DNA from 4 places in the Bradyrhizobium sp. SBR1B genome. Region 1 is predicted to be linked to each of the others. Evidence: predicted binding sites of a transcription regulator. Region 1 holds the regulator's gene; each other region holds the start of a gene.

Region 1 (7,442 bases):
CCCTCGGCCTATCGGGCGGAGGGCGTCAGCCGATCGGCAGTCGTGTGACCGTCGGGCGACTGTCGGCGATGATCTGCGGCTTGTGCTCGCGCTCGCCGATCGGCTGGGTCACCGGCAGTTGCAGCACGGTTGCGCGCTGGCCTTCGACCAGTTGCGTCACCAGCACGGATTTGCCGTCCGGGAATTCGATCGCGTCATGATGGCGATCGGGAATGTGCGGATCGATCTTGCCGAACTTGCCGACGCGGGAGTTGACGGTGCGCGTCCAGATCCAGCGGTTGTCGTAACGGACGTCGTCGGCGAAGGCGAGCTCCGTCCCCGGCAGCAGGCAGACCGCGACGGAGAGATCGGCTTCGGAGGCGAAGCCGCGCGTCGAGGTGCCGCGGAATGTTGTCGTAACGATCGTCTCGCCGACTTCTGCGGGGCGCGTCGCGACGGCATGCAGGCTGTAGTCACACATCGGGTGCTCCTCAATGCAGAGATAGCGACCCGCACCTCTTTCGGAGGCGCAGGCCCCTACCAGAGTGGAAGCACGTGACGGTCTGCTCGGTTGTAGGCAAATCTGCGGCTGGGATCCGCGAGCCCCGATCACATTATCTTTTCCATCTTTTCCGAATTTGTTAGGAACAAAGTCGGCTTCCGTGCATTTGGCAGCCGCGTCTCGACAACCGCGCCTGTCAACGACCGGCGGAGTGATGCGCTTGCGCAGCAACGGCTTGCGATGCTGATGTTGCGATCAGCGTTGCTGCGGTTGCACTCAAACGAGCTGCGCATTTGGGCCGTCCCCCTCGAACTCGAAAGGCCGCGAAGCGATGTTGCGTCGCGCGGCCTGCCGAGGATGTCGCGCAAGGAGGAGGGGCCGGACAATCTGTGCGATACCAGAAAGACTATCCAGCCGGAGCGGACCGTTATCCGCTCCAATCTCTGATCGGCGAGGCCGATCGAAGGCGCGCGCGAGGCGCTAAAGACTTCGGTATCGAGTACTTCCGGTATCAGTACTTGCGGTAAAGCCCGATCAGCTTGCCCTGAATCTTCACGCGGTTCGGCGGCAGGATGCGCACCTCATAAGCGGCATTGGCGGGCTCCAGCGCGATCGAGGCGCCGCGGCGGCGGAAGCGCTTGAGCGTGGCTTCCTCGTCGTCGATCAGTGCCACCACGATGTCGCCGGTATCGGCGCTCTCGTTGCGCTGGATCAGCGCCATGTCGCCGTCGAGGATGCCGGCCTCGACCATGGAATCACCGCGCACTTCGAGCGCGTAATGCTCGCCGGAGCCGAGCATGTCGGGCGGCACGCTGATCGTGTGGCTGCGGGTCTGCAAAGCCTCGATCGGAGTACCGGCCGCGATGCGGCCCATCACGGGCACCGCAACGGGTCGCTCGCCCTCGTCCGCGGACGGGCTGGAGCTCGCGCGTAGCTTGCCGAGATTGCCCTCGATGACGCTTGGCGTGAAGCCGCGTCGGTTGCCGGCGGCAGCCTGGAGCTCCGGCAGCTTGATCACTTCGATGGCCCGGGCGCGGTTGGGCAGGCGGCGGATGAAGCCGCGCTCCTCGAGCGCGGTGATCAGGCGGTGGATACCTGACTTCGAGCGTAGGTCGAGCGCATCCTTCATCTCGTCGAAGGACGGCGGCACGCCGCTTTCCTTCAAGCGCTCGCTGATGAACCGCAGAAGCTCGTATTGTTTGCGCGTTAACATCTCGAACAAAGTCCCCCGGTTGATGTCGTTCGATTCCGAGACGATGAGTTCAGCGATAAGCCGCTACATCTCGAAACAAATCATGAACGGACACTATATGTTCGATATGTGTTCCGCAACTGCTTAATTTACCGTGAACAGAACGAAACTCACGGAATGCGTGTGGCGGCGCAGTTCAGACGGGGAGCCGCAGCACCTCGCAGGGGCTGTCGGCCTCGGCCTTCGGCGCAAACGGTGCGCGCACGAGAAGTACCTGTGCTGCAGCAAGATTCGCAAGCAGAGAGGAGTCCTGATGGCTGACGGGAAGGGCAACGAGCGTGCCGTCGTCGCGCATTTCCAGGCGCGCGCGCAGATAATCCTCGCGCTGGTCGTTGGCGCCGAGATCGCGGCCCAGCACGACGCGCTCGCGATGATGATGAATCACCGAACGGCCTGACAGCGCGCGAATCAGCGGCAACATGAACAGGAAGGCGCAGACGTAGGACGACACGGGATTGCCGGGCAGGCCGATGACGCCCATTGCCCCTAACCGTCCGTGCATCATCGGCTTGCCGGGCCGCATCGCGATCTTCCAGAACGCCATCGCGATGCCTTCGTCCTTGAGCGCCTGCTGGACCAGATCGTGGTCGCCGACCGATGCGCCTCCGGTCGTGACCAGGATGTCGGCGCCGCTTTCGCGCGCGCGGCGGACGCCGGCGGTGGTGGCCTCCAGCGTATCGGCGGCGACACCGAGGTCGATGGTCTCGGCGCCTTCGCTGCGGGCGAGCGCGTGCAGGGCATAGCCGTTGGAATAGACGATCTGGCCGTGCCCGGGCGTTGAGCCCGGCATCACCAGTTCGTCGCCGGTGGCGAGAATCGCGACCTTCGGACGGCGGCAAACGGCGAGCTGCGGGTGGTTCATTCCGGCGGCGAGGGCGAGATCGCGCTCCGTCAGACGGGTTCCCTTGCGCAGGAGAACGTCGCCCTCGCGGAAATCGACGCCGGCGGGGCGGATGTGCCGACCCACGATCGCGGCTTCCTTGATCGTTATGTGCTTGCCTTCGGCGATCGTGTCCTCCTGGATCACGACCGCATCCGCGCCGTCCGGAACGACGCCGCCGGTGAAGATTCGCACGGCTTCGCCGGCGCCGACCTTTCCCGTGAACGGACGGCCCGCTGCGACCTCACCGATCATGGTCAGCCTGGAATCGATTGTTGCCGCGTCGGCTGCACGCACGGCATAGCCGTCCATCGCCGACATCGCCTGGGGCGGCTGGGTGCGCCGCGCAGCGACGTCCTGCGCGAGCACGCGATGGTAGGCTTCGTCGAGTGAAACCATCTCTGGGGGCAGCGGCTCTGCACCCGCCAGCACCGCAGCAAGGGCGTCGGAAACCGGCATCAAGGCCACGGGCGAAACTCCTGCTCGGCACGTTCGGATGAAATGTTCCGACAGTCTTCTAGCCGAGCGCGGGGGCAGAGGCAAAATGGCGGAGCGGGCAGGATTTATCCTGCCGCTTCCGGCCCAGAATGGAAGGCAGGCTCAGGCTTGGCGTGGCATGATCCAGAGAACGAGACCGATCGGCAGGAGGGTGGCCATGGCGAGGACGAGAATGACGAGCGCCACAGCCAGCATCGCTCAACTCCCGCTCGGCCGGTCCGGCCCGGCGTCCAGCGCGACGTCGGGAGCCTTCGGCCCTTGATCCTTGTCGGGCAGCGGATCGGCCTGGGATTTCAGGTCGGCGGCCTTGCTGATCAGCTTGGCGGAAAGGTCAGAATCCGAGGTGGTTCTTGCGAATTCAAGCAGGAGAGAGGCTTGCTTGGTGAGATAGGTTTTGCCCAGCACGTGCATAAGTCCGGTGTAGAAGTCCCAACGGACTCAAGAGTCCGTAAGGGGCCATTCCGTTCCCGGAACTCCGTACAAAAATGCACAAAGCGCTCTGGTTCCTCATTTTGGGCAAAATTGGTTCCGGAAGACTTGGGCGACGTTGGCGTCTCCCGCTGCGCGGAGATCGTCAGATGCCCAATGCCTTCAAGGCGTTCCCGACGTCGCGCGGCGACGTCACATGCACCGCTGTCAGCCCGCGCGACCGCGCGCCTTCAACATTCTCGGCGAGATCGTCGAAGAAAACGATACGTCTTGCGGGCACGCCGATGGCGGCGACGACATGGTCGAAGGCTTCCGCATCCGGTTTGCGCAGGCCGATGCTGGACGACAGATATAGCGCGCGGAAATGGCCGAGCAGTTCGCAGTATTCCTTCGAGAAATAGTCGACATGCGGCCGGTTGGTGTTGGAGAAGGCGTAGAGCGGCATCTGCTTCGCCGCGCGCGGCAGCAGCTCGGCGATGTCAGGCATCTCGCCGGCGAAGATCGCGTTCCAGCCTTCCAGGAACTGGGCGTCCGAAATGCCGATGCCGAGCGAAGCACGCAGCGAGGCGAAATAGTCCTCGTCGCTGATCCTGCCGACCTCGTGCAGCCGGTAAGCCTCGTCACGCACATAGCGCGCGACGATGGCCTCGGGCTGGCAGCCGGCATGTCCCGCCCAGCAGGCGATCGCCTTGGAGAAGTCGATGTCGAGCACCACGCGCCCGAGATCGAACAGCAGCGCATCCGCGCTGCCGGGAGAAAGCGAGTTCACTTGCATCCTTTCACTCAGTATCGATAGGGATCGTGGTCGAATAGCGGGAATGCGCTGAAGACGCTCGGCGCGTTGGTGGCGGTCGCCGGATGCAGGCAGGATTTGTCGACCTCGGCAAATGACGTGGCGCCCAAAAGGCCGAGGCAGCGCAGCACTTCGTCCTCCAGCAGCTCCAGCATCCGCGCGACGCCGGCCTCGCCAGCCGCCGCCAGCGCCCAGCATTGCAGCCGGCCGATCCCGACCATGTCCGCGCCCGCCGCGATCGCCTTGACGATGTCGGTGCCGCGACAGACACCGCCATCGACCATGATCTTGGCGCGGCCCTTCACGGCCTCGACGATCTCGGGCAGCACATGCATGGCGCCGCGGCCGTGGTCGAGCTGGCGGCCGCCATGGTTGGAGACGTAGATCCATTCGACGCCATGATCGACCGCGATCAGGGCGTCCTCGGCGGTGGCGATGCCCTTCAGGATCAGCGGAATCCTGAACTTGTCCTTGATCATCTTCACGGTCCGCCACTCAAGGCCCTTCTGGAAATCGCCGCCGGTGGCACGCAGGCGGCTTTCGCGAACGTAGCGCTTGGCGATGTCACGCTCACGACGGCTGTAATGGGCGGTATCGACGGTCAGGCAGAAGGCGGCATAGGCGCTCTTCTCGGCCCGGCTGACGACATCGGCGACAAAGGCGTCGTCGCCGCGGACATAGAGCTGATAGAGCCGCAGCGCATCGGGTGCGGCTTCGGCGGTCTGCTCCAGGCCGGGCTCGGACACCGAGCTCAGCATGTGCGCTGCACCGAAGGTGCCGGCAGCGCGCGCGACGCTCGCCGCGCCATCCGGATCGAAGATCTCGAGCGCACCGACGGGGGCGAGCACCACCGGCAGGCGCATCCTGCGGCCGAACTGCTGAACCGAGCCGTCGACCTTGCGGACGTCGCGCAGCACGCGCGGGCGGAAGGCGATCTCGTCCAGCGCCATGCGGTTGCGGCGCATCGTGGTTTCGGTCTCGGCGGCGCCCACGATGTAGTCCCAGGCGTTCTGGTTGAGGTTGGCCCGCGCTTTCCGAATGAATTCGTGCAGGTTCTGGAACGGCTCGTTGCTGGCGCCGAGCTCGACGTTCCGTTCCGGCCGGATCCGGGGTGCTTCGTTCATTGTTATCCTCCCGAGAATTTGAAGCCTTGTGTCATCGCCTAACCCGTCCAGCGCTCCAAAACCATCCTAAAATGGCATGGCTGCGCGGCGTGGACGGGCGCACCGATCGCCCCTTTAGGTACCTTTGGGGGCGGGCCAGTCCTGCAACGTTGCCAAAAGTTTAGGTCCGAACGAAGCGATTTCTGCGGTGTACCGGTCGGCGGTGCGTCCCGGCCTTGAAGAAACCAGAATGGTATTGTGAGAAGTGGACTGGATCGCCAATTGCATGGCGCCTCCCAAGTCTGCTTCCCAAGTCTCGAGAGACGAGCCCAAGCAAGCTCAAGCGAACCGCCAAGCAAAAAGGCAAGCCCATCCATGCGGAAAACCCTGCTGTTCCCTCTGGGCGCGCTCACCGGAGCGTGTCTCACCCTTCTGGTCGCCAGCCCGCACGGTGGTGTATGGGCGGCACGGGCGGCAGCGAGCGCGGACAATGCCTATTCCCAGCTCAACCTGTTCGGCACGGTGTTCGAGCGCGTCAAGGCGAGCTATGTCGAGAAGCCCGACAACGCCAAGATGATCGAAGGCGCGATCACGGGCATGGTGACCTCGCTCGACCCGCATTCGCGCTACATGAACGCTAAGGCCTGGACCGAGATGCAGGAGACCACCTCCGGCGAGTTCGGCGGCCTCGGCATCGAGGTCACGATGGAAGACGGCCTCGTCAAGGTCGTTTCGCCGATCGACGATACGCCCGCCTCGAAGGCAGGCCTGATGTCCGGCGACCTCATCAGCAAGATCGACGGCGAGGCCGTGCAGGGCATGACGCTCGAGCAGGCCGTCAACAAGATGAAGGGCCCGGTCGATACCAAGACCAAGCTCACCATCGTGCGCAAGGGCGCGGACGCGCCGCTCGACGTCGCGATCACGCGCGAGATCATCCATGTGCGCCCGGTGCGCTTCCACGTGGAGAACGGCGACATCGGTTATATCCGCGTCACCTCGTTCAACGAGCAGACCACCGACGGCCTGAAGAAGGCGATCGCCGCGATCTCCAAGCAGGTGCCGCAGGAGAAGCTCACCGGCTACGTGATGGACCTGCGCAACAATCCGGGTGGACTGCTCGACCAGGCCGTGTCGGTGTCGAGCGCCTTCCTCCAGCGCGGCGAGGTCGTCTCGACCCGCGGCCGCAGTCCGGAAGAGACCCAGCGCTTCACTGCGCATGGCGGCGACCTCACCAAGGGCAAGCCGCTGGTGGTTCTGGTCAATGGCGGCTCGGCCTCGGCTTCCGAAATCGTGGCCGGCGCGCTGCACGACCACAAGCGCGCGACCATCATCGGCACGCGCTCGTTCGGCAAGGGGTCGGTGCAGACGGTCATTCCGCTCGGTGCCGGCAATGGCGCGCTGGCGCTGACCACGGCGCGCTACTACACCCCGTCGGGCCGCTCGATCCAGGCCCAGGGCATCGCTCCCGACATAGAGATCCTGCAGGACGTGCCGCCGGAGCTGAAGGGCCGCATGGACACCATGGCGGAGTCCCAGATGCGCGGGCATCTCTCAGCCGGCGAGGGCGGCGAGCAGACCGGATCGCAGTCCTACGTTCCGCCGAAGGAGGAGGACGACAAGGCCCTGCATGCCGCGTACGACTTCCTGCACGGCGTGAGCGCGAATGCAGTAGCCGCAAAGCCCGCGTCGAAGGCGGCGGTGCCGAACTAGGCTTACGACGTCGAGACATCGATATCGCCCGGGAGTGGACGACCGCTCCCGGGCGATTTCGTTTGGGACCTTAGCGGTGTCTGCAGCGGACCTAACTCGCCTCGCGGCGGCGGGCTTTCGCGCCGCCGCGCTGGGCGAGCCGGCTGCGATGCAGCGCGAACAGCTCCAGCACCTTGTCGGCGGGCTTCGCGGCGCTGAACAGATAGCCTTGCATCTCGGAACAGCCGAGCGCGCGGAGCAGACGCTGCTGCTCCTCGGTCTCGACGCCCTCGGCCGTGGTGGTCATGCGGCGC
Region 2 (7,442 bases), on a different contig from region 1:
GCGACCTTGGCGCTGTCATCGTCCGCGCGGCAGATGCCGGAGAAGCTCACGACCGCGCCGATGTCGGTCCGGCTCTTGGTCAGGACCGCGATCTCGCGCGCGATGTCGAAATCGTCTTCCTGAATACGGATGGTGACAGGGCAGCTGGCGGCTGGGGAAGACATGGCCTAACCGCCGGTCATCGGCGGGAAAAACGCGATCTCGCGGGCGCCCGCGATCGCGGCATCCGATTTGACATGAGCGTGGTCGATCGCGGTGCGGATCACCTTCGGCTTCTCGAACGCGTAGGCATAGGCCTCGCTCTGGCCGGACAGCCAGGCGATCAACTCCTCGACGGTGCGCACGGTCGCCGGCGGCTCGATGGTCTCCTCCGCCTTGCCGACGCGCTCGCGCACCCAGGCGAAATACTTCACCTTCATCCCTCGTCCTCCTTGATGAGGTGATGGATGCCGGCGCGGAAATAATCGTAGCCGGTATAGATGGTCACGATCGCCGAGGCCCACAGCAGCGCGAGGCCAATCATCGAGACGACGGGCACCACCTCGTCGCCGGCCGGTCCTGCGAGCAGGAAGCCGATCGCGACGAGCTGGACCGTGGTCTTCCACTTCGCAAGCTTGGTCACGGGCACGCTGACCCGGAGCGCGGCGAGGTATTCGCGCAGGCCCGAGACCAGGATCTCGCGGCACAGGATCACGATGGCGGCCCACAGCGACCAGCCATGGATGATGCCGTCGGCGGCCAGCATCAGCAGGCACGAGGCGACCAATAGCTTGTCGGCGATCGGGTCGAGCATCCGGCCGAACGCCGATTGCTGATTCCAGATCCGCGCGTAATAGCCGTCGAGGTAATCGGTGACCGCGGCCGCGATGAAGAGGGCGACCGCCACCCAGCGCAGCCAGAGCGGCTGATCCAGAATCGACTGCGCATAGATGCATCCGACGACGACCGGGATCGCGGCGATCCGGCCATAGGTCAGGATGTTGGGGAGGGACATCGCGCGGCTGGTCGTCCCTCGTGTGGTGGCGATGTTCATCCGTCCTACCAATACCGCTGCTGCCTGAACGTCAACCGTCCCGCACCCCAAATGAGGTGCGGACACGACGATCATATGACTGCGGTCCCCCTTTAATTCATCCCGGCTGGGGATGGAAATACTCGAAAATCCTGCGCGCACTCTCGGCACTGACCCCCGGAACCTTGCCGAGATCGGCGATCGAGGCCCGTTCGATCTCCTTCAGGGTTCCGAAATGATGCAGCAAGGCACGTTTGCGTGACGGGCCGATGCCCGGAATCTCCTGCAAACCGGCCTCGCGGATGTCCTTCTTGCGCAGCTTGCGGTGGGAGCCGATGACGAAGCGGTGGGCCTCGTCGCGCAGCCGCTGGATGAAATAGAGCACGGGATCGCGCGGCTCCAGCTTGATCGCCTCGCGCTCGGGCATGAACAGGGTCTCGCGTCCGGCATCCCGGTCCGGCCCCTTGGCGACCGACATCAGCGACACCTGGGTCAGGCCGAGATTGGCGAAGATCTCGCGAACGGCGTTGAGCTGGCCGCGGCCGCCGTCGATGATGACGAGATCAGGCCATTGCGGGAAGTCGTCGTCCTTGGCTTTGGTCGCACCCTCCTCGGGCGGGTTGATCAGGCGCTTGAAGCGCCGCTCCAGCACCTCGCGCATCATGGCGAAGTCGTCGCCCGGCGTGATCCCTTCCGACTTGATGTTGAACTTGCGGTACTGGTTCTTCACGAAACCGTCGGGGCCGGCGACGATCATGGCGCCGACCGCATTGGTGCCCTGGATGTGGCTGTTGTCGTAGACCTCGATGCGCTTGGGCGAATGGGGCAGGCTCAGCGTCGTGGCGATGGCATCGAGCAGGCGGCTTTGCGTGGCGGTGTCCGCGAGCTTGCGGCCGAGGGCTTCGCGCGCATTGGTCAACGCGTGGGCGACGAGTTCCTTTTTCTCGCCGCGCTTGGGCGCGGTGACCTCGACCTTGTGGCCGGCCTTGATCGACAGCGCATTGGCGAGCAGCTCGCTTTCCTCGATCTCGTGCGAGAGCAGGATGTTCCTCGGCGGCGGCTTGTCGTCGTAGAACTGGGCGAGGAAGGAGCCGAGCACCTCTTCCGGGGTGTACGTCTTCTCCGCGCGCGGAAAATAGGCCCGGTTGCCCCAGTTCTGGCCGGTGCGGAAGAAGAACACCTCGACGCAGGAGAAGCCGCCCTCCTGATGGATGGCGAACACGTCGGCCTCCTCCACCGTGCGCGGATTGATGCCCTGCTGCGACTGGATCGCCGACAGCGCGGCGAGGCGGTCGCGGTAGAGCGCGGCGCGCTCGAACTCGAGCTCACCGGACGCCTTCTCCATCTCGCCTGCAAGCTCCTGCTTCACCGCATGGCTCTTGCCGGACAGGAAGTCACTCGCCTCGCGCACCAGGGTGGTATAGCCGCCGAAGTCGATCTCTCGGGTGCAGGGGCCGGCGCAGCGGCGGATCTGGTAGAGCAGGCAGGGCCGGCTGCGGCTCTCGAAGAAGGAATCGGTGCAGGAGCGGATCAGGAAGGCGCGCTGCAGCGCCGTGATGGTGCGGTTGACTGCGCCGGCGGAGGCGAAGGGCCCGAAATAGCGCCCCGGCCGGCTCTGCGCGCCGCGATGTTTCAGGATCTGCGGCGCCCAATGGTCGCCGGTGATCAGGATGTAGGGAAACGATTTGTCGTCGCGCAGCTGCACGTTGAAGCGCGGCCGCAGCTGCTTGATGAGGTTGGCTTCCAGCAGCAGCGCCTCGGTCTCGGTGTTGGTCGAGACGATCTCCACGGTCACCGTGGCCGCGATCATGCGCAGGATGCGGGCCGGCTGCGGTGCATTCTGGCGCGCATAGTTGGAAAGGCGCTTTTTGACGTTCTTGGCCTTGCCGACATAGAGCACGTCGGCATTCGCATTGAGCATGCGATAGACGCCGGGCGAGGTCGGGGCGAGCCGGACCGCGCGTTCGATCGCCTCATGGCCAGTCGCCAGCGGTCCTTCGCCGACGGCGCCGCTCTCTTCCAGGATATCGGGCAGCCGCGCATCGTCCTCGTCATCGCCGCCGCTGGTGGCGGGATCGAGGTCCGGAGGCGTTTCGGCTGGGACGTCCGGCACGGCGCCACGCACGGGTTTGCGCGCGCGGTCTTCCGGATTGTCGGTGGAATCGTGAACCATGGAGCGAATTTAGGCGCTGGGGGTGCCGATTTGAAGTTCCGGCCGTGCGGCACGCACAGGATGGCGGCGCAGTTCCCGGTAACGCTTGCTTAAGCCTGTTAACAGCGCGGTAACCCAGCTTAACAGCCCTTTAACTTAAAACTCTCGATAAATCTTACGCGAAAAAGTGGTGGTTCCGTAACCATGCGTTTTGCCTCGCGCGGCGGCGCGGGGGCCGCACCGGTGACGGCAGTTGCGTTGGAGTTAAGTGATGAAGAGGCTCGTTGTGGGCGCAGCCGCGTTGGTTGCCGCCGGCTGGACAGCTTCGGCGGAGGCCGCCGACATGACTTACGGTCAGCGCGCACCCTATACCGTCAACCAGCCGCTCAACGCATATAGCTGGGCAGGCCCGTATCTCGGCGGCAACATCGGCTATGAATGGGGCTCGGTGGACAACAACCCCTCGAAGCCGTCGGGCTTCGTCGGCGGCGTGCAGGCCGGCTACAACTTCCAGAATGGCCCCTTTGTGTTCGGCGTCGAGGGCGACATCCAGGCCGCGGGTGCCGACGACACCTTCGCGCCGTGGAAATTCTCCAATCCGTGGTTCGGCACCCTGCGCGGCCGCGCCGGCTATGCCTTCAGCAACGTGCTGTTCTATGGCACCGCCGGCCTCGCCTTCGGCGAGCTGCGTGCGCAGACCTTCGGCTGGACGGAATCGCACACCACCGCCGGCTGGACCATCGGCGCCGGTGCGGAAGTCGGTCTGGCCCCGAACTGGAGCGCCAAGCTGGAATATCTCTACATCGATCTGTCAACGACACAGTTCGCAATTACAGGGGTGTCAAACGGCTATAGCGCCAGCGTTGTGCGCGCAGGCGTGAACTATCGCTTCTGATAGCTGAAGAAAAAAATACCGGACCACAACCTCCCGGCCGCTCGCGGCCGGGATTTTTTTGCCAAGTATTTTTGCGCCAAGTATTGCGCCGAATGTTGTGCGTCAGGCCCGCTAGGAGAGGATGACCAGATTGACCGCCTTCGGTCCCTTCCCCTTCTTGTCGGGTTCGACTTCGAAAGTAATACGCTGTCCTTCCGCAAGGTCCTTCAGTCCGGCCCGCTCCACAGCAGTAATATGTACGAAGACGTCGCGGCCGCCGTCGTCAGGCTTGATGAAACCGTAGCCGCGTTCGCCGTTGAAAAACTTGACCGTTCCCGTCATGGCCATCGGGAAACTCCCCCTCATTGCTCCTCCGCCGCGACGCAGACTCACGTCACGACATGACGGGGCACTACGGAGCCCGGGAGCTGGCCATCCTTGGGCGGACTTCAACGGTCCGGCCGGATCTTTCTTAGGCCTTCACTCCGCCGCAACCATTCGCGGAAGCGGAACGTAAAGCCAGTCACGGAAACAGCATAATACGGTTCTCTGCAGATTGACTACCGCTCCTGCATATTTTTCCCAAGAATGCCGGAGTGTTACGGGCTGGCTTTAAGGCTTGGGCACCTCCAATCGGAATCTGGCAGCACCACCTTGGCCGAGCGGCATTTCCAGCTCGGGCAGGATCGTCTTGAGCTCGCCCTGCAGCGTGTAGGGCGGATTGACGATCAGGAGCCCGGTGGAGGCGAGAGCTCCGCCATCGAGCTGAGGCGCGACGCTGAATTCGAGGCGCAGACAATTTCCCGGCGGTTTTGCTGCAGATGCGAGCCGCGCCACCGTTTGAACCAGTGTGTCGGTGGCGCGCCGAATCTTGGCCGGATACCAAATGACATAGATGCCGGTTGGCCATTTCGCGAAGGCGGTGGAGAAGGCTTCGCCCAGCCGCTCGAACTCGTCCTTGGCCTCGAAGGGCGGATCGATCAGCACGAGGCCGCGCCGCTCCTTCGGCGGCACGAAAGCCGGCAGCGCCATCCAGCCGTCGAGGTCGACCACGCGGGCCTGTTCGTCGCGGCGCAGCACGTCGATCAGCGCTTTTCGCGCCTTCGGCTCGAGCTCGCATGCGATGAGCCGATCTTGCGGCCGGAGCAGGCCGCGCGCAATCAAGGGCGAGCCTGGATAGGCCTTGAGCTCACCCTTGGGATTGAAGGCGCGGACGATATCGAGATAGGGTTGTACCAGCGCGAGGGTCTCGTTCGAGAGGCGCGCCTGCATCAGCCGCGCGATGCCGGTCAGCCATTCGCCGCCCCGGCGCGCCTCGTCGCTGTCGAGATCGTAGAGGCCGGCGCCGGCATGGGTGTCGATGACGCGGAACGCCCCCGGCTTGTCCTGCAGATAGGTGATGATGCGCGCCAGCACGATGTGCTTGATGACATCGGCGAAGTTGCCGGCGTGGAAGGCGTGGCGGTAATTCATGGCGAAGAGTTACGACATCACGCGCCGAAAGTAACTGCTGTCATTTCGGGCGGTGCATGGCACCGAGCGCGGAATCCATTTCGCCACGGCGCATGCTGCTGGATGGATTCTCAGATGCGCAAATGCGCATCATCGTTCGCGCTCCGCGCGCGCCCCCGGAATGACGGCGAACAAATCCTATCCGCCCCTGATCGGCGGCATCGTCACCTGATCGCGGCGGCAGGTGCGGCGTTCGATCTCGTCGCAAGCGCGGAATTGCAGGTCCTTGCTGAGGCAGATACGGACCTCGGACAGCCGCGTCCGGTTGCAGGTGACCGAGACGGCGGCATTGCTCAGCCCCGGATTGGCCTTGATGAAGGCTTCCTCGACTTCCGCCGGTGCCACGGTCTTGGCCTGCGACAAATCGAGATATTCGGCCGGGATCTTGATCGCAGCGCGCGCCTTGCGGATCGTCTCGAAATAGCTGCGGCCCTCGAGGCCCGAGCAGGTGCCGTGCTTGTCCCATTCGTTGAAGATCAGGCCCGGCGCCGGCATCAGATCAAGCATCGAGGAGACGATGCTGCGGTTCAGCCGCGGTGCGGGCCGCTGGCAATATTCCGGGAAGCCGTTCTCATATTGTGGCCACAGCCCATGCACCACGAAAGCGTAGGGCCGACCGCTGCACTGGATCTGCGAGCGGCCGCCACGCTCGGCGGCCTCCTCGCAGAACGAGGGCGACCACGACAGCGACAGCACATAGAAGTCGAATTCGCCGGGCGCGTTCTGCCGCTTGTCCTGGGCGTTCGCGCCACCGGCCAACAAGGCCAGTCCGGCGGCAAGGGTCAGGGAGATCACGAGACGGGAGAACGGATGCAATCTGGAATGAAACATGGCGACGCCCCTCAACTAGACTGTGCAAGGAAGCCTAGCAGGCGATAGGAACATTTCAAGAACAAAATTCGGGGCGGCCGCCGTTCGGCGCCTCGAGCGACCAATCAGGGCTTCCCAATCAGGGCTTGGCGGCGCGGCAGGCCGGATTGTAGGCCCAGTTGCGGTCGAGCCCGACCACGCACCACTCGACGCCGTTGCCATAGCCTGCGAAGCCGCCATCCTCGATGATCGAGAAGTGCACCTTGCGCACCTTGCCGTCATTGAGCATGGCCTCGCCGGTGCAATAGCGGCGGGGAATATTGTCGGACTGCCAGGGCCGGAATGCGGTCTCGCGAACGGCGGCGAAGCTGGTGATCCTCAACGAGGAATTCCAGAACGTGCTTTCCTTTTCCCAGAACTGGGTGGCGATGGTCGGCAGCGCCCGGTCGCAATCGGCGACGGCGCCGTCATAGCGCGGGCCGCTCAGCCAGAAGTTCAGCTCCAGCGGATTGGCGGCCCTGGCCTCACCGAGCGACATCGCTCCGAACATGAGGCCGAGCACGGCGGCATAGCGGAGCAATTTCAGGAAGGAAACGCGCATGGTCAATCCGGACAGCTAAGGTCTTGCGAAGGTTGGACGGTGCCGCGAAGGCCGGGGGAGGTCAAGTGCAGCGCGGCAACACTTCGCCAGGAGTTGACCACAACTTCGTGGTTGGCAGGCTTGGGTTCTTTCCACTTCCCTCCCGGCACCGTAAACTGCCCGCCAGCCAATTGGAGTGACGGGAATGCGAATCATTGCGGCCGCGGGTCTTCTCGCCAGCCTGGTTGTCTCGGGTATGATGGCGAGCCAGTCGGCGCGCGCTGACTATGTGCCGCCGTTCAAGGGCAATGACACCGGCGGCATCATCGCCTATTCAATGGCCACCCAGGTCGATGCGCGCCAGGCGGCGGTAGATCACTGCGCGCGCTACGGCAAGGTCGTGAAATTCCTGGCGGTGCAGGCCTATGAGGGCGGTTACATCTCGTTCTCCTGCCGCTGGGTGCCTTATGGCGCCGCCGACCAGCCGATCCGCACGCTCTAT
Region 3 (7,442 bases), on a different contig from region 1:
TATGGAGGACCTGCAATCTCCGGATAGAGATCGTTCCAGTCCGGATTGTCCTTCTCGATCAGCGCGATCTTCCAATCACGCTTCCACTTCTTCAGGCGCTTTTCCCGCTTGATCGCATTCTCGGGGTCATCGAACTGCTCGAAGTAGACCAGCCTCACGACGCCGTAGTCTTTCGTGAAGCTCTCGATGAGCTTCAGCTTGTGTTGTGCGACCCGGCGGATGAGGTCGTTGGTGATGCCAATGTAGAGTGTTCCGCCAATCTTGCTGGCGAGAATGTACACGTAGTAGCAGCGAGGGCTCATCTGCCGTCTCTGGGATACTGGGTCGCCCGGTCAAGCCGGGCGACGACAGTGAAATTGGGCCGGCAGCGTACCTGATCTCAGAAGAGAATCACTCCCCCGCCTGGAGCTTCCGCGGGAACAGCTCACTTGCGCCCGTCGCCACCAGCCGCGGCCCTTCCGCATCGCTCTTGCTGAAATCGAGCTCCTCAATCCTTCCGGCACGCTTCTCGATCTTGTCGGCGGAGATCAGGATCTGGCGGACGTCCTCGTTCGCATCGGAAAAGTGTTTCTGCAATTTGACCACGCGGTCGCGAAGACGGCCCAGATCGTCGCCGAGCTTGATCACTTCAGTCTGAATCTGGTCGGCGGCATCGCGCATGCGCGCGTCCTTCATGATCTGCTGCATCACCTGGATCGCGAGCATCAAGAGCGAGGGCGACACCAGCACGACGCGGGCGCGATAGGCCTTCTGGATCACGTCGTCGAAACCGTCATGGATCTCGGCGTAGACCGATTCCGACGGCACGAACATCAGCGCCATCTCCTGGGTCTCGCCGGTGACGAGATATTTTTCCGCGATGTCGCTGACATGCTTCATCACGTCGCCGCGCAGCCGCTGCGTGGCGACGCGCCGCTCCTCGTCGGTGCGGGCGTCGTGCAGCGCCGTCATCGCCTCCAGCGGAAATTTCGCGTCGATGCAGAGCGGGCGCTGGTCGGGCAGGAACACGACGCAGTCCGGCCGCTTTCCCGTCGAGAGCGTGAACTGGAACTCGTAGGCGCCCTTTGGAAGACCGTCCTGGACGATCGCCTCCATCCGCGCCTGGCCGAAGGCGCCGCGCGACTGCTTGTTGGCGAGCACGTCGCGCAGGGTCGTGACCTGGGTGGTGAGATCGGTGAGGTTCTTGTGGGCGCTGTCGATGATGCCGAGCCGCTCGTGCAGTGCGCGCAGGCTCTCCATGGTGTTGCGGGTCGAATGTTCCATCGACTGGCCGACGCGATGGGTCACCGAATCCAGCCGCTCGTTGACCGCGCGCGCCATCTCGGCCTGGCGTCCCGCCAGCGCCTGGGTCATGGCGTCGACCCGCCCTGAGGATTCGCTCTGGGCGCGCAGCACCTCGCTGAGGCGCTCCTCGAGCTCGTCGGCCCGGATCGCATGCGCCATCGCGAGTTCCGCGCCGCGTCGGCCCGAGCGGGCGATCACGACGGCGATGACCACCAGGAGGATGAGGACGAGGGCGCCGAAGCCGATCAGCGCATCGATCGTGCGCACCGGCCAGTCGCCCAACATGAAAATGATCTCATTCATGCCGCCCTTCTAGCCGATTCGCTGGCTCCCGCGAACGAAGAGGGAACGTTGACGGTTAATGGTCCCCTAATTTTCATGGTTAATGAAAAGCGAAGTTTTATGGTTAGCGGAGAGTTAACGGGGTTCCCGGCCGCATTGACCGCACCCGGCGCGGGGCTTAAATCGCGGCCATGGCCCTCAGAGAAATCATCATCCTGCCCGACAGGCAGCTGCGTCTGGTCTCCAAGCCGATCGAGAAGGTCACCTCGGAGATCCGCAAGCTTGCCGACGACATGTTCGAGACCATGTACGACGCGCCCGGCATTGGCCTCGCCGCGATCCAGATCGCGCAGCCGCTGCGGCTGATCACCATGGACCTCGCCAAGCGCGACGAGAACGGCGAGACCACGCCGCTTCCGCGCGTCTTCATCAACCCCGAGATCATCGCCTCGTCCGAGGAACTCTCGGTCTACGAGGAAGGCTGCCTCTCGATCCCCGAATACTACGAGGAGGTCGAGCGCCCTGCGAAGGTGCGCGTCCGCTTCACCGATCTCGACGGCAAGGTGCACGAGGAGGACGCAGAAGGCCTCTATGCCACCTGCATCCAGCACGAGATCGACCACCTCAACGGCGTCCTGTTCGTCGACTATCTGTCGAAGCTCAAGCGCGACCGCGTCATGAAGAAGTTCGAGAAAGCCGCCAAGCGCGCGGAGTGAGTTTTGGTGCTGCCCGCATTCCCCTGCGCTCCCTCCCCCCTTGTGGGGGAGGGCGGGGGAGAGGGGTAGCCCAGGCGGAAGTCTATCCGTCATCTGAATCGAGTGCGTGCCGCGAACGCTCGTGCCGAAAGAGCGCGTCGTGTGGCACCCCTCTCCCTAGCCCTCCCCCACAAGGGGGAGGGAACGCATCGAGTCCTTGTCATGCCCCTCCGCCTGATCTTCATGGGCACGCCCGATTTCTCCGTGCCGACGCTGCTCGAGCTGGTCGCGCACGGCCATGAGATCGTCGCCGTCTATACCCGCGCGCCGAAGCCCGGCGGGCGGCGCGGGCTGCAATTGCAGCCGACGCCGGTCGAGGAGGCCGCGCGAAAGCTCGGCATTCCCGTGCTGACGCCGAAGACGCTGAAGACCCAGGAAGCGCTCGACGAGTTCAGCGCGTTCGATGCCGATGCCGCCGTGGTCGTCGCCTACGGCATGATCCTGCCGCAGGCGATCCTCGATGCGCCAAAACTCGGCTGCTACAATCTGCACGCCTCGCTGCTGCCGCGCTGGCGCGGCGCAGCGCCGATCAACCGTGCGATCATGGCTGATGATGCCGAGAGCGGCGTGATGGTGATGAGGATGGATGTCGGCCTCGACACCGGCGATGTCGCCATGGCCGAGCGCCTCGCCATCACCGACAACATGACTGCACTCGATTTACACGATCGTCTCTCCCGCCTCGGCGCCGATCTCATGGTGCGCGCGATGGCCGCACTCGCCCGCGATGGGCTCCAGCTCAAGAAGCAGAGCGAGGACGGCGTCACCTACGCCGCCAAGATCGACAAGGCCGAGGCGCGAATCGACTGGACGGGGCCGGCGCGCGCCGTGCTGCGCCACATCCACGGCCTGTCGCCGTTTCCCGGCGCATGGGCCGAGCTTGGCGGCGTCAGCGAGAATGCGCGCGTCAAGATCCTGCGGTGTGAATTGGTAAAGGGGTCGGGCGCGCCGGGCGAAGTGCTCGATGACAAGCTCACCATCGCCTGCGGCGAGGGCGCCATCCGCATCATCGAGCTCCAGCGCGAGGGCAAGGGCCGGATGCAGGCCGCGGACTTCCTGCGCGGCGTGCCGTTGAAGGCGGGAGCGAGGTTCAACTAATCAGCGATGCCCCGCTACAAGCTCACCATCGAATATGACGGCGCGCCGTTTTTCGGCTGGCAGGTGCAGGACACGCTGCCCTCGGTGCAGGGCGCGCTGGAGGCGGCCGTGAAGGCGATGACCGGCGCGGATTTGCGCGTGCATGGCGCCGGCCGCACCGATGCCGGCGTGCACGCGCGCGGCCAGGTCGCGCATGTCGACATCGACAAGCAGTTTCCGCCGGGCCGGTTTCGCGACGGGCTCAACGCGCATCTGCGCCCGCATCCGATCGCGGTGCTGGAGGCGGAGATCGTGCCTGACACCTTCGAAGCGCGCTTCTCGGCGGTGAAGCGCCACTACCGCTACCGCATCGTCAACACCCGCGCCAATCTCGCGCTCGACATCGGCCACGCGTGGCGCGTGCCGCGCCGGCTCGATGCCGATGCGATGCATGCGGCGGCACAGCGCCTGCTCGGCAAGCACGATTTCACCACGTTCCGCGACACCGAGTGCCAGGCCAAGTCGCCGGAGAAGACGCTCGACCAGCTCGACGTGCTGCGTGACGGCCGCGACATCACCATTGTCACCTCGGCGCGCTCGTTCCTGCACAGCCAGGTGCGCTCGATGGTGGGCTCGCTGGTCTGGGTCGGCGAGGGCCGCTGGACCGCTGACGATCTCTCCGCAGCGCTGGAGGCGCGCAACCGCGCCGCCTGCGGCATCGTCGCCCCGCCGGATGGGCTGTATCTGATGAAGGTGGATTATTAGAGGTGTGAGAGCGCAAAGGCTGCGCGCTCTCTCCACACCCTCGCTGTCATGCCCCGGCTTGACCGGGGCATCCAGTACGCCGCGGCCTTTCGGTTCGATCACTATCGTCTCTGGAATACTGGATCGCCCGGTCCTAGTGCGCAATTGCGCACTGGCCGGGCGATGACAGCGGAGTATTAAGCAAAATACCGCGTCAAAATCCCGCGATAGACCTGCGTCAGCTTCTCCAGATCCTTAACCGGCACCCGCTCATCGACCTGATGCATGGTCTGGCCGACCAGCCCGAACTCGATCACCGGGCAATAGCTCGAGATGAAGCGCGCGTCCGACGTGCCGCCTGACGTCGACAGCTCGGGCTTCCGCCCCGTCACCTCCTCGATCGCGGACACCGCGAGATCGGTGAACGGGCCGGGCTTGGTGACGAACACGTTGGAGTTCGAGGGCTCCCAGACAATGCGGGCCTTGATGCGGTTGCCGCAGGCCTTTGTCAGCCGCGTCTCGACCAGCTCGCGCAAAGAGGCCTGGGTGTGGTTGTCGTTGTAGCGGATATTGAACTTGGCGCGAGCCTCGCCGGGGATGACGTTGTTAGCTTTGTTCCCGACGTCGACCGAGGTGAACTCGAGATTGGAGGCCTGGAATTGTGCGCTGCCATGGTCGAGCGGCTCGCCGGAGATCGCCACGATCAGCCTGGCGATGTCAGGCACCGGATTGGAGGCGCGGTGCGGATAGGCGACATGGCCCTGCACGCCATCCACATACAGCGTGCCGGATTGCGAGCCGCGGCGGCCGACCTTGATGGTGTCGCCGAGCGTCTCGACATTGGAGGGCTCGCCCAGCACGCAATGGTCGAATTTTTCGCCGCGCTCGGCCGTCCATTTCAACAGCTTGATGGTGCCGTTGATGGAGACGTCTTCCTCGTCGCCCGTAATCAGGAACGAGATCGAGCCCTTTCCGTCGCTGCGCGGCTGGCCGCCGTTGGCGGCGAGATGCTCCAGCACCGCGGCCACCGAGCAGGCGATACCGCCCTTCATGTCGACCGCGCCGCGGCCGTGCAGGACGCCGTCCCTTACCTCACCGGAGAACGCGCCGACGCTCCAGGCGCTCTCGTCACCTGCTGGTACCACGTCGGTGTGGCCGGCAAAGGTGATGTGCGGGCCTTCAGTGCCGATCCGCGCATAGAGATTGTCGACGTCGGCAGTGCCTTCCTCGCTGAAGGTCACGCGGTGGCAAGTGAAGCCGGCGGCGGTGAGGGCTTTTTCGAGCACCCCGAGCGCACCGGCATCTTCAGGGGTTACCGAGGGGCAGCGGATCAGATCGCGGGCAATGGACAGAGCATCGGTCATGCGCCCCGCTTAACATGCATGCCGCCGGGTGGGCTAGCGCGGGGCGGGACAATTTCGATCTCGCGGCTCTGGTCCCAGCTTTTCGCAGGGGGAGCGGCGGATGCGGAGCCATCGTCGAAGTCGGCGAGCGGATCGGGGCCGAACCGGTTGTGGCCCGCAGTGCCGGGCACGATGAACAGCTCGATGATTCCCCACAGCCACAGAGCGGACGCGGCGAGGCTGAAGGGAAGCACCCAACTGGCGTCGGGCAGCAGGTCCGAGAACTGGCTGAACAGCCCGGGCACGAAGAAGAACAGAACGATCCACCAGCCGCTCCTGTCGCGATCGTGCAGCCGCTTGATGGCCGTCGCCAGGAAAATCCATAAGAACAGCGAAAGGCCGGACGACTTCAGGATCAGATCCGTGCGGTCAAAGGAGGCCAGCGACCGATAGGTCCGGGGATCGACCAGCTTGAAGAGGTCGTCGAGCCCGAAGTCGAAATCGAGCTTGATGGATAGCTTCAACGATCCGTCGGCATTGAGGAGGTGGATCACCTGACCGATCACGCCGAGCAAGCCCGCCAGCAGCGCGACGATCAGCAGCGCCTGCCACAGCAGGGCGCGGTTGATGCGACCGTCGAAGCGGAACAGATACCAGGTCCAGTCCATGCGAACGGCTCCGGGCGGGAGGAGCCGCCCGAAGATTGGTCGCGATGGAAGAAGGGTGGGTTCGATAGGGCTCTAAGACCCGTCATCCCCGCGCAACGGCGAAGCCGTTGTCGCTGGAGGTGCGAAGCATGGGACGCGACGCGTCCCATGGTGAGCCTCGAAGGATGAACGGCCCGCGATGTCGCCGCCAGCCGGGCCGTCGCCCTTCGAGGGCCGCTGAAGGAGCGGCCACCTCAGGGTGACGGGGATGGGTCTGGGATCGTCGCTCTAACTCAATCCCGCAGCAGCTCGTTGATGCTGGTCTTGGAGCGCGTGCGCTCGTCGACGCGCTTGACGATGACGGCGCATGCGGTGCTCGGGCCAATCTGGCCGTTCTTCATCGGCTTGCCGGGCAGCGCGCCGGGCACCACCACCGAATATTCGGGCACTTCGCCGATGAAGACCTCGCCGGTCTCGCGGTCCACGATCTTGGTCGAGGCGCCCAGGAACACGCCCATCGCCAGCACCGCGCCCTTGCGCACGATCACGCCCTCGGCGACCTCGGAGCGCGCGCCGATGAAGCAATCGTCCTCGATGATCACGGGCTCGGCCTGGAGAGGCTCGAGCACGCCGCCGATGCCGGCGCCGCCGGAGATGTGCACGCGCTTGCCGATCTGGGCGCAGGAGCCGACCGTGGCCCAGGTGTCGACCATGGTGCTCTCATCGACATGGGCGCCGAGATTGACGAAGGACGGCATCAGCACGACGTTCTTGGCGATGAAGGCCGAGCGGCGGACGACGGCGCCAGGCACCGCACGAAAACCGGCGTCGCGAAAGCGGTTCGGGCCCCAACCTTCGAACTTCGAGGGCACCTTGTCCCACCAACTCGCCTGGCCGGGGCCGCCGGGAATGACGTCCATGTCGTTGAGGCGGAACGACAGCAGCACCGCCTTCTTCAGCCATTGATTGACCTTCCACTTGCCGTCGGCCCCGCGCTCGGCAACGCGTGCCTCACCCCTGTCCAGGGTCTCCAGCGCCTGGTCCACGGCTTCGCGCACCTCACCCTTGGTCGACGTCGAGATGCCGTCACGCGCGTCGAAGGCACTGTTGATGGTGGATTCGAGGGCTGCAAGAGACATCGGGATTTCCTCTGGGGGAAGGCGTGGTTTCGTGTGAATTGGAGCGCTTTTTCGGGATTTGGCGGGGGAGAGTCAAGGCATACTCCGCTGTCGTCCCGGGGCGCGAAGCGAGCCCGGGACGACAGTGGCTATTTGGGCGACAACCCCGCCAAAAACCCCGTCAGATCATCC
Region 4 (7,442 bases), on a different contig from region 1:
TTCGGCGTGCGATGGTAAACTGCAGCCAGTCCTCGCAGCCAAATGTGTCACGCGCGGGTTGGCGATGTTGCCGAATGTTTCGGCACAAGTGCGTCCCGGGGGTATTAACCCGGAGTTTTACGGCGACATTGCGCGGCGCGCGGGTAGCCGGCTCCTGCAGGGAGGGTGCGCCCTGCAAGAAAGGTTCGAACGGGAAATGTGTGACTTTGGTGCCGGCGGAGGCTTCCTGTGAACGCCGATCAACTCGCTGTTGGCACGGCGTCAACGTCGCCGAAGCCGGAGGCTGCGCCGACCTTGCGGATCCGCGCGCTGATGCTGGGCGACCGCATCAACGCCGCCGGTCTCGAGATCGGCACGCTGGTCTCGTCGACGCCCGCCGCCTTCCGCGTCCATGCCGGCCTTGCCGTGATTTTCCGTTACGGCGTCGTGGTGCTGATCGGGCTGCTCCCGTCCGAGGAGAAAGTGCTGATCGACAGCCTGAAGCCGCGGGTGATCGGCGAGCTCAGCCCATATGAGGAAGAGATCGCGCAGGCACAGCTCTGCAAGGATGAGAGCGCCGAGGCCATCCAGCCGGGCGGGCCGATCTGCCTCGCAAAGTTCTCCGACGACCGTCTGCTGCTGGTTGCGGACGCGCTCGCCAAGAGCACGTCGCTGGCGCGCGACGAGCGCCGCGTCGCCGCGGTCTTCGATGTGATCGAGCCGTTTGCACGGGAGCTCGCCGAGCACGGCCGCACGCCGCGCCGTCGCAAGGGCATCCTGCAATTGATCGGCAATGCACTGCTGGTGCAGCAGCGCGTCGCCGGCCGCGTCGCGATCGCCGAGAAGCCCGACGTGCTCTGGGAGAAGCCCGAGCTCGACCGGCTCTATTCCCGCCTCGAGGACGAGTACGAGCTGAAAGAACGCCTCGACACGCTCGAGCGCAAGCTCACCGCGGTGTCGGAGACCGCCAACGCGCTGACCGACATCATCGACACCCAGCGCTCGCTCCGCCTGGAGATCGCGGTCGTGGTGCTGATCGTGATCGAGGTCGCGATCGGGTGTTTTCAGATATGGTCGGGAACGCATTGAGCGTTTTTTTCGCGCGCTGTTGTGCCTCAATCTCCACGAGTCCGGTGTCGTAGGGTGGGCAAAGGCGCTCTTGCGCCGTGCCCACCAGCTGTCGCCGCGGGAGAAAGATCGTGGACACGGCGCTTTTCCGCCTTTGCCCACCCTACGATATTGTCCCTTTAGGTTGCAGCACCGCTGCACAGGTGGCGTGCGATCGTCATCTCCTCATCCGTCGGGATGACGAACACGTCGACGGCGTTTCCGCCCCCGCTGATCCGCTCGCGCGCCGCGTCATTCGCCGTCGCATCGATCCGCACGCCGAGCCAGCCGAGCCGCTCGCCGATCGCGCTGCGGATCTCCTTGGCGTGCTCGCCGATGCCGCCGGTGAAGACCAGGCAATCGAGGCCGCCAAGCGTGGTCGCCATCATCGCGACCTGCTGCGCCGCGCGGAAGGTGAAGAGATCGACCGCCTCCCGTGCGGCAATCTCGCCGCTCGCCAGCAGCGTGCGCATGTCCGCGGAGATGCCGGAGACGCCGAGCAGGCCCGACTGGTGATAGAGCAGGTGCTGGACATCCTCGATCGACATCTTCTCGTGCTGTTGCAGATAGAGCAGCACGCCGGGATCGATCGTGCCGCAGCGCGTGCCCATCACGAGGCCGTCAAGCGGCGTCAGTCCCATGGTGGTGTCGACGCTGCGGCCGTTGCGCAACGCGCACAGGCTGGCGCCGTTGCCCAGATGCGCGATGACGGTGCGCTTGGCGACGACCTCCGGCGCAATCTCGGCGAGGCGTCCCGCGACATATTCGAAGGAGAGGCCGTGAAATCCGTAGCGTCGCACGCCTCGTTCCTCGTAGTGCCTCGGAATCGCGAAGCGGCTCGCGGGCGGCGTCAGGCCGTGATGGAACGCCGTGTCGAAGCAGGCGATCTGCCTCAGCGCTGGCCGGATCGCCGCGAGCGCGCGAATTGGCGCGAGGCACCGCGGCTGGTGCAGTGGCGCCAGCGGCGTCAATGCCTCCAGCTTCGCGGTGACGTCGTCCGTCAGCGCGACCGGGCCTGAATAGTCCGGCCCGCCATGAACGATGCGATGGCCGACGGCGCGCAGATCACGTTCGCCGAACCGGTCCTCGATGAAGGCGAGCACATCGGCGAACAGATGGTCGCCGTCGGCGTCCGGCGCCTCTGTCCGCGTCTCGAACAGGTCTTGGCCCGCGGGGCTCTTCACCACCAGCCGGGGCTTTGCCTCGTGCTCGTCGAGCAGCCCCTTGCAGAGCAGGCTGGGTTCAACAGCAGAGATGTCGAACAGGCCGAACTTGATGCTCGACGATCCCGAGTTGAGGACGAGGACCGTGTCCGGCATGGCTAATCGCCGGCCTCAGTCGGGGTATTGCCGCCGGAGCTGTTGGGCCAGACCCATTCCTGGACATCGGGCATGTCCTCGCCGTGCTCGCGCACGTAGCGCGAATGCTCGATCAGCTTGTCGCGGAATTGCTGCTTCGCCTGCGCAGCTTTGGCCGCCAGCCCGGGCACGCGTTCGATCGCCTCGATCGCGAGGTGGTAGCGGTCGAGCTCGTTGAGCACGACCATGTCGAACGGCGTCGTCGTGGTGCCTTCCTCGGCAAAGCCGCGCACATGCAGGCCGGCATGGTTGGTGCGGCTATAGGTCAGGCGGTGGATCAGATAGGGATAGCCGTGATAGGCGAAGATGACAGGCTTGTCGCGCGTGAACAGGCTGTCGAAATCGCGGTCCGAAAGCCCATGCGGATGCTGATCCCTGGGCTGCAGCGTCATGAGGTCGACGACGTTGACGACGCGGATCTTCAAATCCGGCAGCGCCTTGCGCAACAGATCGACGGCGGCGAGCGTCTCCAGCGTCGGCACATCGCCGGCGCAGGCCATCACCACGTCGGGCTCGCCCGTTGCATCTTCCGTCCCTGCCCAGGTCCAGATGCCGATGCCGGCATCGCAATGCGTGGCCGCTTCCTGCATCGAGAGCCATTGCAGCGCCGGCTGCTTGCCGGCAACGATGACGTTGATGCGGTTATAGGTCCGCAGGCAATGGTCGGCGATCCACAGCAGCGTGTTGGCATCCGGCGGGAAGTAGATGCGAACGATATCGGCCTTCTTGTTGGCGACGAGATCGACGAAGCCGGGATCCTGATGGCTGAAGCCGTTATGGTCCTGCCGCCAGACATGCGAGGTCAGGAGATAGTTGAGCGAGGCGATCGGGCGCCGCCATGGCAGATCGCGCGTGACCTTGAGCCATTTGGCGTGCTGGTTGAACATGGAATCCACGATGTGGATGAAGGCCTCGTAGCAGGAGAAGAAACCGTGGCGTCCGGTGAGCAGATAGCCCTCGAGCCAGCCCTGACAGAGATGCTCGCTCAGCATTTCCATGACGCGGCCGTCCTGCGCGAGGTGCACGTCGTAAGGCTCGATCGGCTCCATCCAGACCCGCTCGGTCGCCTCGAACACCGCATCCAGCCGGTTTGACGCGGTTTCGTCCGGGCCCATGATGCGGAAATTGCGCTCCTTCGCGTTGAGGCGGATGACATCGCGCAGGAATTTGCCGAGCTCGCGCGTCGCTTCGGCTGCGACGCCGCCGGGTTGCGGCACCTCGATTGCGAAGCTGCGGAAGTCCGGCAGCTTCAGCTCCTTCTTGAGCAGGCCGCCATTGGCATGCGGATTGGCGCCCATGCGGCGAATGCCTTCGGGCGCGAGCGCCTGAAGTTCTGGAATGAGCGCCCCGCTCTGGTCGAACAGCTTTTCCGGCTCGTAGCTGCGCATCCAGTTTTCGAGCACTTTGAGGTGCGCCGGGTTCTCGCGACAGCCCGCCACCGGCACCTGATGCGCGCGCCAAAAGCCCTCGACCTTCTTGCCGTCGACCTCTTTCGGGCCGGTCCAGCCTTTCGGGCTGCGCAGCACGATCATCGGCCAGCGCGGCCGCTCGACTGCCTTGCGGCCGTCGCGGGCGTGCTGCTGGATCGAGCGGATGCTGGCGAGCGCAACGTCGAGCGCATCCGCCATGGCCTGATGCATCAATTTGGGATCGTCGCCCGCGACGAACAGCGGCTCGTGGCCGAACCCGCGGAACAGGTCGCGGATCTCGCTGTCCCGCATCCGCCCGAGCACGGTCGGGTTGGCGATCTTGTAGCCGTTCAGATGCAGGATCGGCAGCACCGCGCCGTCATGCGCGGGGTTCAGGAACTTGTTGGAGTGCCAGGAGGCCGCGAGCGGGCCGGTTTCCGCTTCGCCGTCACCGACCACGCAAGCCACGATCAAGTCGGGATTGTCCAGCGCCGCACCGTAGGCGTGCACCAGCGCGTAGCCGAGCTCGCCGCCCTCGTGGATCGAGCCCGGCGTTTCCGGCGCCGCGTGGCTCGGAATGCCGCCGGGAAAGGAGAACTGCCTGAACAGCTTGCGCAATCCGTCCGTGTCGCGCGCGATGTCGGGATAGATCTCGCTGTAGCTGCCTTCCAGATAGGTGTTGGCGACCATGCCCGGCCCGCCATGGCCGGGACCGCAGACATAGAGCACGCTGACATCCAGCGCGCGGATGACGCGGTTGAGATGGGCGTAGATGAAGTTCAGGCCGGGCGTCGTGCCCCAATGGCCGAGCAGACGCGGCTTGATGTGCTCGGCCCGCAAGGGCTCGCGCAGCAGCGGATTGTCGAGCAGGTAGATTTGCCCGACGGAGAGGTAGTTCGCGGCGCGCCAGTAGCGATCGAGGAGGTCGAGGTTGCTGCTTGCCGCGGCCGATTGTTGTTGATTTGTCATGTTCCTGCTGACCTTCACCCGGCGATCGTCACCAACATTGTTCCGCGACGATTGATCCCTGGCCGGCATCAAACGAAATCGTTGCGACGGGTGTGTTGCGTGAGGTCAAAGGACCGCGCCCGAAATTTGAGCGGCTACTTTGCATGGGGTTGTTTTCCCATTTTTTGTTTGTGTTCTTGATTTGTTCCGTTGTCGTGCTATCTTGGCTTCATGAGTCCAGCAGCATCCTCTCATGCTCTCAAACACCCGCCGGTCAAGGCGCCCTCCGAGCCGGCGGGTGTGGACTCTGACTTTCCAGAGCTTGGCGTCGCCATCGACCGCGCACGCAGGCGGGGGCGGGGCGCACAGTCGAATGCCAGCGGCCGCTATGAGGCCGAGGCGCGCGTCGCCTTCGACGACGGCTGGCAGAGCCTGGAAGAGCTGCCGCCGTTCAAGACCAGTGTGGGGGTCGACACCTCGCGCAAGGTGATCACCCGCAACGATTCCCCCGATATCGGCTTCGACCGCTCGATCAATCCCTATCGCGGCTGCGAGCATGGCTGCGTCTACTGCTTCGCGCGGCCGACCCATGCCTATCTCGGCCTGTCGCCCGGGCTCGACTTCGAGTCAAAGCTGTTCGTCAAGCCCGAGGCGCCGGCGCTGCTGGAGAAAGAGCTCGCCGCGACCGGCTATGAGCCCCGGATGATCGCGATCGGCACCAACACCGATCCCTATCAGCCGATCGAGCGCGAGCGCAAAATCATGCGCGGCATCCTCGAGGTTCTCGAGGGTGCCGGCCATCCCGTCGGCATCGTCACCAAGTCGGCGCTGGTGGTGCGCGACATCGATATCCTCGCGCGGATGGCCAAGCGCAACCTCGCCAAGGTCGCGATCTCCGTCACCTCGCTCGATCCGAAGCTCGCGCGCACCATGGAGCCGCGCGCCTCGACGCCGCCGAAGCGGCTGGAGGCGCTGAAGCAGCTCTCGGACGCCGGCATTCCCACCACGGTGATGGTTGCGCCTGTAATCCCCGCGCTGAACGATTCCGAGATCGAGCGCATCCTCGATGCTGCCGCCCATGCCGGCGTCAAGGAAGCCTCCTATGTGCTGCTGCGGCTGCCGCTGGAGGTGCGCGATCTCTTCCGCGAATGGCTAATGGCGAACTATCCCGACCGCTATCGCCACGTTTTCACGCTGATCCGCGACATGCGCGGCGGCCGCGACTACGATGCGAAATGGGGCGAACGGATGAAGGGCACCGGACCAATGGCCTGGACCATCGGCCGCCGCTTCGAGATCGCCTGCGACAGGCTCGGCCTCAACAAACGGCGCTCCAAGCTGACGACCGATCACTTCGCGCGGCCGAAGCGGAACGGCGATCAGCTCAGCCTGTTCTGATCGGGGAAGTGGAAGAGGCGTCGCATGGTCAAGGAACTTCACCCGCCGGTGCCGCGGCTCACTGTCATCACGCTTGGCGTCAGCGATATCCGTGCCAGCATCGCTTTTTACGACGCGCTCGGTTTTGCGCGCCGGCTAAAGGCGACCGGCGAGGCCGTCGCTTTCTACGATACCGGTGGCCCGGTGCTCGCGCTGTATCCCTGGGATCAGCTCTCGGCCGACGCGACGTTGCCGGACCAGCCGAGGCCAGCGACCTTCCGCGGCATCACGATCGCCTGGAACTGTCGGACCCGAGAGGAGGTCGATGCGGTGCTGGCCTTTGCTCTCGGCAAGGGGGCAAAGCTGCTGAAGGCCGCGCACGAGACCGATTATGGCGGCTATTCCGGTTATTTTGCCGATCCCGACGGCCATCCCTGGGAGGTCGTGGTCGCGCCCGGCATCGAGGTCGGCGAGGACCGGCGGGTGCATCTGGCTGAATAGGGCGGCCTGAATAACGGGAATTGCGCGGGGTTCCCGGTTGCGCCGGCCGGGCCGCTTGCGCACGATCCCCGCCATGATTCGGGACAAGTCCGCCAAGACATCCGCCACGACACCGGCCAAAGACGCGCCAAAGAAGGACGCAGCGAAGAAGGCAGCGCCCGCCAAGGCCGGCAAAGCGCCTGCGACCAAAACAACGACCGTTCCCGCAGGCAAGAAAGGCATCATCGCGGTCGCACCGCCGAGCTTCCGGCGCGAGCGCGCGCTGATCAAGCGCGGCGTCTGGCCGGTCGCCGGCTGCGACGAAGCCGGCCGCGGGCCGCTCGCCGGCCCCGTGGTAGCCGCGGCCGTGATTCTCGACCCCGACCGGATTCCGCGCGGCATTGATGATTCCAAGCGCCTGACCGCCGAGGAACGCGAAAAACTGTTCGACAAGATCTGCGCCACCGCCCAGGTCTCGGTCGCCGTCGCCTCGCCCTCGCGAATCGACCGCGACAACATATTGCGCGCCTCATTGTGGGCGCTGAAGCGCGCCGTGGTGGCACTGCCGGAGGCGCCGAGGCACGTCTTCGTCGACGGCCGCGACCGGCTCGACACTCCTTGCGATTGCGAAGCCGTGATCGGCGGCGATGGCATCGTGCTGTCGATCGCGGCGGCCTCCATCATCGCCAAGGTGACGCGCGACCGCCTGATGTGCGCGCTGGCGCAGGACTGCCCAGGCTACGGCTTCGAGCAGCACAAGGGCTACGCCGTCCCCGAGCACCTC

Evidence for each region. Region 1 encodes LexA, which represses DNA repair genes until DNA is damaged. Its sites were predicted from a motif close to TGTTCNNNNTGTGTTCNG; they were not measured.
Region 2: the regulator LexA is predicted to act here: its motif matches at 6,428-6,445, upstream of GGD61_RS06030 (ribonuclease T2 family protein).
Region 3: the regulator LexA is predicted to act here: its motif matches at 1,618-1,635, upstream of GGD61_RS15555 (DNA recombination protein RmuC).
Region 4: the regulator LexA is predicted to act here: its motif matches at 4,994-5,011, upstream of GGD61_RS30180 (PA0069 family radical SAM protein).

Annotation. Positions count from the first base shown of each region.
Region 1 covers NZ_JACIHC010000004.1:17,819-25,260, forward strand. The annotation lists gene GGD61_RS11805 (hypothetical protein) at 26-460, opposite strand; gene lexA (transcriptional repressor LexA) at 993-1,694, opposite strand; gene glp (gephyrin-like molybdotransferase Glp) at 1,870-3,081, opposite strand; gene GGD61_RS11820 (hypothetical protein) at 3,310-3,516, opposite strand; gene GGD61_RS11825 (HAD family phosphatase) at 3,686-4,315, opposite strand; gene GGD61_RS11830 (alpha-hydroxy acid oxidase) at 4,324-5,457, opposite strand; gene GGD61_RS11835 (S41 family peptidase) at 5,812-7,149, shown strand; gene GGD61_RS11840 (EAL domain-containing protein) at 7,241-7,442, opposite strand, start outside.
Region 2 covers NZ_JACIHC010000002.1:284,188-291,629, reverse strand. The annotation lists gene GGD61_RS06065 (molybdenum cofactor biosynthesis protein MoaE) at 1-164, opposite strand, end outside; gene moaD (molybdopterin converting factor subunit 1) at 168-419, opposite strand; gene pgsA (CDP-diacylglycerol--glycerol-3-phosphate 3-phosphatidyltransferase) at 416-1,033, opposite strand; gene uvrC (excinuclease ABC subunit UvrC) at 1,131-3,185, opposite strand; gene GGD61_RS06045 (outer membrane protein) at 3,436-4,059, shown strand; gene GGD61_RS06040 (cold-shock protein) at 4,171-4,386, opposite strand; gene GGD61_RS06035 (23S rRNA (adenine(2030)-N(6))-methyltransferase RlmJ) at 4,651-5,511, opposite strand; gene GGD61_RS06030 (ribonuclease T2 family protein) at 5,689-6,381, opposite strand; gene GGD61_RS06025 (hypothetical protein) at 6,500-6,961, opposite strand; gene GGD61_RS06020 (hypothetical protein) at 7,146-7,442, shown strand, end outside.
Region 3 covers NZ_JACIHC010000005.1:172,064-179,505, reverse strand. The annotation lists gene GGD61_RS15560 (GIY-YIG nuclease family protein) at 1-302, opposite strand, end outside; gene GGD61_RS15555 (DNA recombination protein RmuC) at 391-1,587, opposite strand; gene def (peptide deformylase) at 1,758-2,282, shown strand; gene fmt (methionyl-tRNA formyltransferase) at 2,484-3,419, shown strand; gene truA (tRNA pseudouridine(38-40) synthase TruA) at 3,426-4,163, shown strand; gene dapE (succinyl-diaminopimelate desuccinylase) at 4,340-5,506, opposite strand; gene GGD61_RS15530 (DUF805 domain-containing protein) at 5,503-6,153, opposite strand; gene dapD (2,3,4,5-tetrahydropyridine-2,6-dicarboxylate N-succinyltransferase) at 6,426-7,271, opposite strand; partial or broken gene GGD61_RS15520 (pyrimidine 5'-nucleotidase) at 7,400-7,442, opposite strand, start outside.
Region 4 covers NZ_JACIHC010000016.1:1,942-9,383, forward strand. The annotation lists gene GGD61_RS30165 (RMD1 family protein) at 229-1,068, shown strand; partial or broken gene GGD61_RS30170 (acetate/propionate family kinase) at 1,211-2,405, opposite strand; gene GGD61_RS30175 (phosphoketolase) at 2,408-4,822, opposite strand; gene GGD61_RS30180 (PA0069 family radical SAM protein) at 5,033-6,199, shown strand; gene GGD61_RS30185 (VOC family protein) at 6,224-6,679, shown strand; gene GGD61_RS30190 (ribonuclease HII) at 6,753-7,442, shown strand, end outside.